Regions from separate parts of the Cellulosimicrobium sp. E-16 genome, predicted to be linked through region 1. Evidence: predicted binding sites of a transcription regulator. Region 1 holds the regulator's gene; the other holds the start of a gene.
The links. Region 1 encodes HspR, which represses chaperone genes until heat shock. Its sites were predicted from a motif close to AAGTTGAGTCNNNNNGACTCAACTT; they were not measured.
Positions count from the first base shown of each region.

Region 2: the regulator HspR is predicted to act here: its motif matches at 3,425-3,449, upstream of clpB (ATP-dependent chaperone ClpB).

Region 1 is NZ_CP183974.1:4,054,901-4,059,678, reverse strand. It holds gene dnaK (molecular chaperone DnaK) at 1-983, shown strand, start outside; gene grpE (nucleotide exchange factor GrpE) at 980-1,645, shown strand; gene ACN9MS_RS17830 (DnaJ C-terminal domain-containing protein) at 1,793-2,782, shown strand; gene ACN9MS_RS17825 (heat shock protein transcriptional repressor HspR) at 2,922-3,323, shown strand; gene ACN9MS_RS17820 (phosphotransferase family protein) at 3,347-4,078, opposite strand; gene ACN9MS_RS17815 (DUF1540 domain-containing protein) at 4,284-4,592, shown strand; gene ACN9MS_RS17810 (hypothetical protein) at 4,710-4,778, opposite strand, start outside.
Region 2 is NZ_CP183974.1:643,309-648,086, forward strand. It holds gene ACN9MS_RS02855 (alpha/beta hydrolase) at 1-317, opposite strand, end outside; gene ACN9MS_RS02860 (enoyl-CoA hydratase/isomerase family protein) at 417-1,748, shown strand; gene ACN9MS_RS02865 (LppM family (lipo)protein) at 1,876-3,207, opposite strand; gene clpB (ATP-dependent chaperone ClpB) at 3,503-4,778, shown strand, end outside.

The sequences.
Region 1 (4,778 bases):
TCTCCGACGCGGGCGTCTCCGTCTCCGACATCGACCACGTCGTGCTCGTGGGTGGCTCCACCCGCATGCCGGCCGTGACCGACGTCGTCAAGGAGCTCACGGGCGGCAAGGAGCCCAACAAGGGCGTCAACCCGGACGAGGTCGTCGCCGTCGGCGCGGCTCTCCAGGCCGGCGTCATCTCGGGTGACCGCAAGGACGTCCTGCTCATCGACGTGACCCCGCTGTCCCTCGGCATCGAGACCAAGGGCGGCGTGATGACCAAGCTCATCGAGCGCAACACGGCCATCCCGACCAAGCGCAGCGAGATCTTCTCGACGGCCGAGGACAACCAGCCGTCGGTGCTCATCCAGGTGTTCCAGGGCGAGCGCGAGTTCGCGCGCGACAACAAGCCGCTCGGCACGTTCGAGCTCACCGGCATCGCGCCGGCCCCGCGCGGCGTGCCGCAGATCGAGGTCACCTTCGACATCGACGCGAACGGCATCGTCCACGTCGGCGCCAAGGACCGCGGCACCGGCAAGGAGCAGAAGATGACGATCACGGGCGGCTCGGCGCTGCCCAAGGACGACATCGACCGCATGGTCAAGGAGGCCGAGGAGCACGCGGCCGAGGACAAGAAGCGTCGCGAGGAGGCGGAGACCCGCAACCAGGCCGAGGCGTTCGTGTACTCGACCGAGAAGCTCGTCTCCGAGAACAAGGAGAAGCTCCCGGCCGACGTCGTCACCGAGGTCGAGGCCGACATCGCGTCGGTCAAGTCCGCGCTCGAGGGCGAGGACGCCGACGCCGTGAAGACCGCGCACGAGAAGCTCGTCGCGTCCGCGCAGAAGATCGGCCAGGCGCTCTACGCCTCGGCCGAGCAGGAGCAGGCCGCCGGCAACCCCGGCGCCGCGCAGGACGACGCCACCGCTGCCGCGGGCGCGACGTCCGCTCCGGACGAGGACGTCGTCGACGCCGAGATCGTGGACGACGAGGACGACAAGAAGTGACGTCCCCCGAGGACCGGGGCCCCGAGGAGCAGGCCGGGCGCGAGCCCGGCCAGGGCCCCGAGGACAAGCCGTTCCACTTCACCGACAAGCGCAAGGTCGACCCGGAGGCCGGCGGTCCGCGCGAGGGCGCGGACGCCGGCTCCTCCGCCGGTGGCTCGGCCGGTGACGACGCGGAGAGGGACCCGCTCGCGGGACTCGACTTCGAGCCGTCGGACGAGGCCGGGGTCGACGCCGCGGTCCTCGCCGCGAAGGCCGAGGCCGCCGAGCACCTCGACGCGCTCCAGCGCGAGCGGGCGAGCTTCACGAACTACCGCAACCGGTCGCTGCGCGACCAGGAGGCCGCGCGCACGAAGGGGATCGAGGACGTGCTCACCGCACTCCTCCCGGTCCTCGACGACATCGACCGCGCGCGTCAGCACGGTGAGCTCTCGGGCCCGTTCGCCGCGATCGCGGAGAAGCTCGACGCGAGCCTGGAGAAGTTCGGCATCGAGCGCTACGGCAAGGTCGGGGAGGAGTTCGACCCGACCGTCCACGAGGCGCTCATGCACCAGGCCGACCCGGAGGCCACCGCGACCACGGTGAACCTCGTCATCGAGCCGGGCTACCGGATCGGGGACCGCGTCGTGCGCGCCGCGCGCGTCTCGGTCGTCGGCCCCGAGTAGCGTTCCCCTCCCCGTGCCCGACGGCGCGGCGCACCTCCCGCGCGGAGGTGCGCTCCGCCGTCGGGCACGCGAGGATCACCAGCAGCAGACCGCAGCAGGCACGACACGAAGGACCAGGACCACGACCACCGACAGGAGGGAGGCGCCGTGACCGGACAGGACTGGATGGAGAAGGACTTCTACGCCGCGCTCGGCGTCCCCAAGGACGCCGACGACGCCACGATCAAGAAGGCCTACCGCAAGCTCGCGCGCAAGTACCACCCCGACCAGAACCAGGGTGACGCGGGTGCCGAGGCCAAGTTCAAGGAGATCGGCGAGGCGTACGCCGTGCTCTCCGACGCCAAGGAGCGCGAGCAGTACGACGCGATCCGGGCGATGGCCGGCGGCGGTGCCCGCTTCTCCGCAGGCCCCGGCGGCGCCGGGGGCGCGGGTTTCGAGGACGTGTTCGGCGGCATGTTCGGCGGCGGCGGCCCTGGTGGCACTCGGGTCCGGTACTCGACCGGCGGCCAGGGCGGCGGCTTCGAGGACATCCTCGGCTCGATGTTCGGCGGCGCGGGCGCGCAGCAGTTCGGCGGCGGCCCCCGCCCGCGGGCCGGTTCGGACGTCGCCGCGGCCACGACCCTCCCGTTCCGCCAGGCGGTCGAGGGCTCGACCGTGACGTTCACCGTCGACGGCCGCAACGTGACGACGCGCATCCCGCCGGGCGTGCGCGACGGCCAGAAGATCCGGCTGCGCGGCAAGGGCCGCCCCGGCATGGCCGGCGGGCCTGACGGCGACCTCGTCGTCACCGTGCACGTCACCCCGCACCCCGTGTTCTCCCTGGACGGCACCAACCTCCGCGCGACCGTCCCCGTGACGTTCGCCGAGGCCGCGCTCGGGGCGACCATCAGCGTGCCGACGCTCGACGGGGGGTCGGTCAAGGTCAAGGTCCCGGCCGGGACGCCGTCGGGCCGCACGCTGCGCGTCAAGGGCCGCGGCGTGCAGACCGCGAAGGCGACCGGCGACCTGCTCGTCACCGTCCAGGTCGCGGTGCCGCAGAAGCTCTCGAAGGCCGCGCGCGAGGCGGTCGAGACGTTCGCCGCCGAGACGGACGGCCAGGACGTGCGCGCCGACCTGGTCCGCCAGGCCGCGGAGTAAGGGGGCCGTGATGGCCCAGCGGAAGACTCATGATCTCTCGCTCGGCGAGGACGCACGTCGCGTCGGACGGGCTCCTGCGAGCGACGTCGACCAGGACGCGCCCGTCCTCGTCATCTCGCAGGCGGCGGCGCTCGCGGGCATGCACCCGCAGACGCTGCGCCAGTACGACCGCCTCGGCCTCGTGGTGCCGCGCCGCACCCCGGGCCGGGGGCGGCGCTACTCGCTGCGCGACGTCGCGAAGCTGCTCGAGGTGCAGCGGCTCAGCCACGACGAGGGCATCAACCTCGCGGGCATCCAGCGCATCCTCGCGCTCGAGTCGCAGGTCGAGCGGCTCGAGCGCCGCATCGAGGCGCTCTCCGCGCGCGTCGAGCCGGGCGGACGGGTGTTCGCGGCCGCGGCGAGCGGCGACGTCGTCGTCGTGCCGCGCGGGCGCAGCGTGCGCCGCGGGGTCGAGGAGGCGCTGCGCGAGACGCTCGTCGAGCACGGCGAGGCGCGCGCGCTGGTCATCTGGCGTCCGCGTCCCGACGACGCGGGCTCCTGACGAGCCGCATCGGGACGTCCGGTTCAGCTCCGGCGCGCCTCGCGCGCGACGAGCGCGGCCGCGGCCGGGACGAGCGCGACCTCCGAGGGGTCGAGGCCGGGGTCGGCGGCACGCGTGCGCGCGGCGGCGTCGAGATGCCGCAGGAGCATCGGGTCGGCGAGGTGGAGGAACGCGTCGAGCAGCACCCGGGCGCCCGGCGCGAGCTCGTCGTCCTCGTCCGCCGCGACCTCCGCGAGGACCACCGCGGTGACGGCGAGGTCGAGCCCGGCAGGTCCGAGCCGGGCGTTCGTCCAGCCGAGGACGGCCGGGCCGTCGGCCGTGAGCACGACGTTCGCCGGGTGCAGGTCGAGGTGGACGACGCACGGCCGCCCGGCGGGATCCGGGTCGTCGAGGGCCGCGAACGACGGCGCGGTCAGCGCGGCGTGGGCCGGCTCCCCGGGGAGCGGTGGAGGCACGGCGTGCAGGGCCTCGTGCAACGTGACGAGCATGCGGGCCGACCCGGCGAGCGAGGTCCGGCCGCCGAGGATCGACTGCAGGAGAGTCGGCCCCCGCAGGAGCTCCATGGTGAGGTCGCCGTCCGCCGCGGCGTCGACGCGCGGGGCGGGGTATCCCGCGGAGCGCACGTGCCGCATGACCTCCGCGGTGCCGACGGAGTCGGCACCCGAGCGCGAGCGGCGCAGCACGCGGTCGGCACCGACGGCGTAGAGGTCGGCGTCGGCACCCGAGAACAGCGGCGCGCCGAGGGTAGGGACCATGGGCCGACGCTACGCCTGTCCTGCCCTCCTGACGAGGCCCGGGCCGCCACCCTGGTCATGCATTCCGAAAGAATGTCGTGCGCTAATTCGGCGCTATTCCTGCATTTCTTAGCCAGGCCTTCCTTGCTATACATCGCGGAATTCCGGGAATACCGTGGAGACGGAAGCCCGGCCCCCACGGGACTCGTCTGGACAGGAGATCGCGATGAGCAGCCTCACGGAGATGCCCCAGGTCGTCGAGTGTTCGATCGACGGCTGCGGCTACAACCACGACCACGGGTGCCACGCCGGAGCCGTGACCATCGCCGGTCACGCGGGCGACGCCGAGTGCGCGACCTTCATCCCGCTGGGGACCAAGGGCGGCCTCGAGAAGGTGCTCGCCCACGTCGGGGCGTGCCAGCGCACCGACTGCGTCCACAACGCCTCGCTCGAGTGCTCGGCGCCGTCGATCCGTGTCGGCGCGGGAGCCTCCGGCGAGGACAAGGCCGACTGCCTCACCTTCACGCCGCGCTGACGCGGCAACCACGGACCTCCTCCGGAGGCGGACCGGCCGCTGGTCCGCGGGACGCCCTGCCCCCCTGGCTGCGCCCCGGTCGCACGATTGCCGTGCGGTCGGGGCGTCGTCGTGCGGTCAGCGTTGCAGGGCGTCGAGGAGGTCGACCGCCGCCGCGTGGGTGCGCGGGAGCGGCTCGACCCAGAC
Region 2 (4,778 bases), 1.2 Mb from region 1:
AGGTCGGTGACGAAGTTCGGGTCGTCGTCGGGCCGCGACGGCGCCCCCGTGCCGCGGCCGATCGAGCGCCCGTAGCCCCGCAGGTCGAGCGCGTAGAACCGGTACCCGCGCGCCTCGACCGCCTCGGCGACGTGGGTCTGGAAGAAGTAGTCGATGAACCCGTGCACGTACAGCACCGCGGGCCGGTCGCCCGAGGGCGTCGGGGCGTCGCGCCGCACCAAGGTCGCGACCGCGCCGTCCGGCAGGTCGAGGTCGCGCGCGACCCAGTCCCCGCCCAGCACGTCCGTGCGCCACTCCGGCGTCTGCGTCTCGGCCATCCGCGTCTCCCGTCCTCGCCCCACCACCTGTCAGCAGATTCTCGCGCCTCGGCGCGATCGCTCGGCGACAACGCGCGGGTGCGGGGTAGCGTGGCGCGGATGACGAGCGAGATCATCGCCCGCGTCGACGACGGCGTCGGGCACCTCACCCTGGACCGTCCCCGCGCGCTCAACGCCCTCGGCTACGCCATGCTCGGCGAGATCGCCGACGTGCTGGAGGAGTGGCGCGTCGACCCGACCGTGCGCCTCGTGCTGCTCGACGGTGCGGGCGACCGCGGCCTGTGCGCGGGCGGCGACGTCCGGGAGCTGCGCGCGTCGATCGTGGCCGGGAAGCAGGCCGAGGCGCGCCGCTACTTCCGGCGCGAGTACGCGGTCGACGCCGCGCTCGCGGAGCTGCCCGTGCCCGTCGTGACGATCATGGACGGCATCACCATGGGCGGTGGGGTCGGGCTCGGCGCGCACGCGCCGGTCCGCGTCGTGACCGAGCGGTCGCGCGTCGCCATGCCGGAGACGCGGATCGGCTTCACGCCCGACGTCGGCGGCTCCTGGCTCCTGGCCCGCGCGCCCGGGCGGCTCGGGGAGCTGCTCGCGCTCGGCGCCGTGACGATGGACGCCGCCGACGCGATCTTCGCCGGGCTCGCCGACCACTACGTGCCGAGCGAGCGGCTGCCCGTGCTCGCCGCCGACCTCGCCGCGCTCGCGACCGCGGGGGTCGACCCGCTCGACGTCGAGGACGTGCGGGAGGTCGTGCGCCGCCACGCCCTGCCCGCACCCGTCTCGCGGCTCGTGGCGCGCCAGGCGGCGGTCGACGCCGCCTACGCGGCGGACACCGTGCCCGAGATCGTGGCGCGGCTGCGCGCTGGCGCCCGGGACGGGGACGAGCAGGCGGGCTCCGAGGCCGACGAGCTCGAGCGGCTCTCGCCCACCGCGGTCACCGTGGCGCTCGCGGCGGTGCGCAGCGCGCGCGGGCTCCCGGACCTGCGTGCCGCGCTGGAGCAGGAGTACGGGCTCGTCTCGTGGTTCGTCGACACGCAGCCGGACCTCGTCGAGGGTGTCCGCGCGCAGGTGGTCGACAAGGACCGCGACCCGTCGTGGCGCCCGGCGACGCTCGCCGAGGTCGACCCGGGCGTCGGGGCGGAGGCGCTGGCGTACGTGCCCGCGGAGGCGCTGTGGGACGACGCGCTGAGCCCGCGCCTGGCGCGCCGCGCGGTCGAGGCCGTGGTCCGGCGGTTCGGCGAGGACGTGCCGACGCCGGACGAGCTGGCGGAGGCGCGCGACGACCTCGTGGTCGAGCTCGTCGAGCGGCACGACGACGGCGGCACGGTCGTGCACCTCGCGGACTCGTGCGGGGAGCACTTCCTCGACGGGTACTGGCCCGCGGTGCGGTTCGACGCCGTGGGCGACGTCGTCGAGGTCACCGTCGAGTCCTGACGCGACCACGCCGTACGAGCCGACGACGCACGACGGCCCGCCCCGGGCTCCCGGGGCGGGCCGTCGATGCGTGGTGCTGCGAGTCACCCGCTTCGCACGGCGAGTGCCGCACGAGGCGTCGCTCGCGTCACTCGGGCGGCGGGCGGAGGCGCGTCGCGTCGTCGATCTCGTCGTCGGGCCCACCCGGGGCCGGGGGCCCGTCGGGTCCGGCGCCGGGCTGCGGCGGGAGCGGCTGGGTCGGGGCCGGCTGCTGGTACGGCGGCAGCGGCTGGGTCGCCCCCGGGGGGACGGGCGGCTGCGCGGGGAGCGGCGTCGTCGGCGACGACTGCGGGTGCGGCGCGCCGGGAGGGGCGTACGGGGCCGCGCCGGGGTAGCCGCCCTGCGGCTGCGGCGGGGCCGGCGGCTGGGCGCCGTACTGGCCCGGGGCCGGGGGCTGCGCCCCGTAGCCCTGCGGCGCGCCCGGCTGGCCGGGGTAGGCGCCCGGCTGCTGGCCCGGGTACGCGCCCGGCTGCTGGCCCGGGTACGCGCCCGGCTGCTGGCCCGGGTACGCGCCCGGCTGCTGGCCGGGGTAGCCGCCCTGCTGGCCCGGGTAGGCACCGGGCTGGCCGGGGTAGGCGCCCTGCTGACCCGGCTGCTGTCCCGGGTAGCCGCCCTGCTGACCCGGGTACTGGCCCTGGGGCTGGCCGGCGAACTGACCGGGCTGGCCCGGGTAGCCGCCCTGCTGGAAGCCGGCGGCCTGACCGTCCTGCGCGCCCGGCTTGGAGCGGAGCACGAGCCACAGCACGAGGCCGATGATGCCGAGCAGCACGAGGCCGCCGATGACGAACCAGAGCCAGGCCAGGGACCCGGAGTCCGAGGCGTCGGCCGCGCTGTCGCCGCCGTCGGGCGCGGTGGCACCGTCGGAGTCGGTCGCCTCGTCCGAGCCCTCGTCGCCGGTTCCCGCCGCGCCGCCCGCGACGGCCGAGCCGCGCGCCGTCATCTCGTTGACCTCGCCGACGACGGGCGTCCAGGTCACCGTGTTCCCGTCGATCTCGCCGTTGGACTCGGCGACCTCACCGGGGAACGTGATGGAGATCTTGATGTCGAGGCTGTCCATCATCTGCTGCGTCAGCTCGTCGCTCGTCGCGTCACCCGTGTCGGGGTTGAACTCCTCGCCGGTCATGTCCATCGACCCGCTCACGACGTACTCGTCACCCTCGCGCGTGACGGAGATCGAGTCGGCCCCGGCGGACGAGAGCTGCGAGATGGGCTGGTCCGCGTACGTGATCTTGGTGCCCGTGTACCCGTCCTGGGCGTACGGCTCCTGGGTCGCGCCCTCCGGGAGCTCGGACTCCATCTCGGAGCCCATCTGGTCCCACAGCTCCTGCGGGTCCGACCCCATGGACGTGGCGAGCTCGTCGCTGAACGCCATGACGACGCTGCCGTCGAACGTGTCGTCCTCGTTGAGGGTGAGGGCCATGTCCATCCTCATGCACCCCGCGAGGAACAGTGCGAGGGTGGCGAAGAGGGCGCCGAGGCCGAGTCGTCTGCGCAAGGGTGAGGAGTTCACCCGCCCAGCATGTCGCGGATCGTCGCCAGGGGCGAGGGTCGATGCCGATTTGAGACGGAATGCGGCCGGAGTTCATCCGCTCCGCAGGGACGCGCCACGGGGAGGTCGGTTGCGAGGGTGACGAACGAAGTTGAGCGGAATACACTCAACTTCGGAGTCGTTCCACTGGTCAGACCATCTTTTCGAGCACCACACCGGAGCACCTATGGAAACGAAGTTCACCACGATGTCGCAGCAGGCGATCGGCGAGGCGATCCAGACCGCGTCGGCCGCCGGCAACCCGCAGCTCGAGCCCACCCACCTCCTCGCCGCGCTGCTCACGCAGGAGGGCGGGGTCGCCGTCGGGCTGCTCGACGCCGTCGGCGCGGACAAGCAGGCCGTCGGCCAGAAGGTCCGTGCCGCGCTCGTCGCGCTGCCCACCGCGAGCGGTTCCGCCGTCGCGCAGCCGACGCCGTCGCGCGCGACGTCCACGGCGCTCGACAACGCCGCGAAGGAGGCGCAGGCCCTCGGCGACGAGTACGTCTCCACCGAGCACCTGCTGCTCGGCATCGCCGCGGGTTCGTCGCAGGCCGCGACGATCCTCCAGCAGGCCGGCGCGACCGCCGACGCGCTGCGCTCGGCGCTGCCCGCCGTGCGCGGGAGCGCGCGCGTGACGAGCCCCAACCCGGAGGGCACCTACAAGGCGCTCGAGCAGTACGGGACCGACCTCACGGCCGCGGCCGCCGAGGGCAAGCTCGACCCCGTGATCGGGCGCGACTCCGAGATCCGGCGCGTCGTGCAGGTGCTGAGCCGCCGCACCAAGAACAACCCCGTGCTCATCGGGGAGCCCGGCGTCGGCAAGACGGCCGTCGTCGAGGGCCTCGCGCAGCGCATCGTCGCGGGCGACGTCCCGACGTCGCTCCAGGGCAAGCGCCTCGTGTCGCTCGACCTCGCGAGCATGGTCGCGGGCGCGAAGTACCGCGGCGAGTTCGAGGAGCGGCTCAAGGCCGTCCTGGAGGAGATCCGGTCCTCCGACGGCGAGGTCGTCACGTTCATCGACGAGCTGCACACGGTCGTCGGGGCGGGCGCGGGCGGCGAGGGCGCCATGGATGCCGGCAACATGCTCAAGCCCATGCTCGCCCGCGGCGAGCTGCGCCTCGTGGGCGCGACCACGCTCGACGAGTACCGCGAGTACATCGAGAAGGACCCGGCGCTGGAGCGCCGGTTCCAGCAGGTGTTCGTCGGCGAGCCCTCGGTGGAGGACACGGTCGCGATCCTGCGCGGGCTCAAGGAGCGGTACGAGGCGCACCACAAGGTGACGATCGCCGACTCCGCGCTCGTCGCGGCGGCGTCGCTCTCCGACCGGTACATCACCGGGCGCCAGCTCCCGGACAAGGCGATCGACCTCGTCGACGAGGCGGCGTCGCGCCTGCGCATGGAGCTCGACTCCTCGCCGATCGAGATCGACGAGCTCCAGCGCGCGGTCACGCGCCTCGAGATGG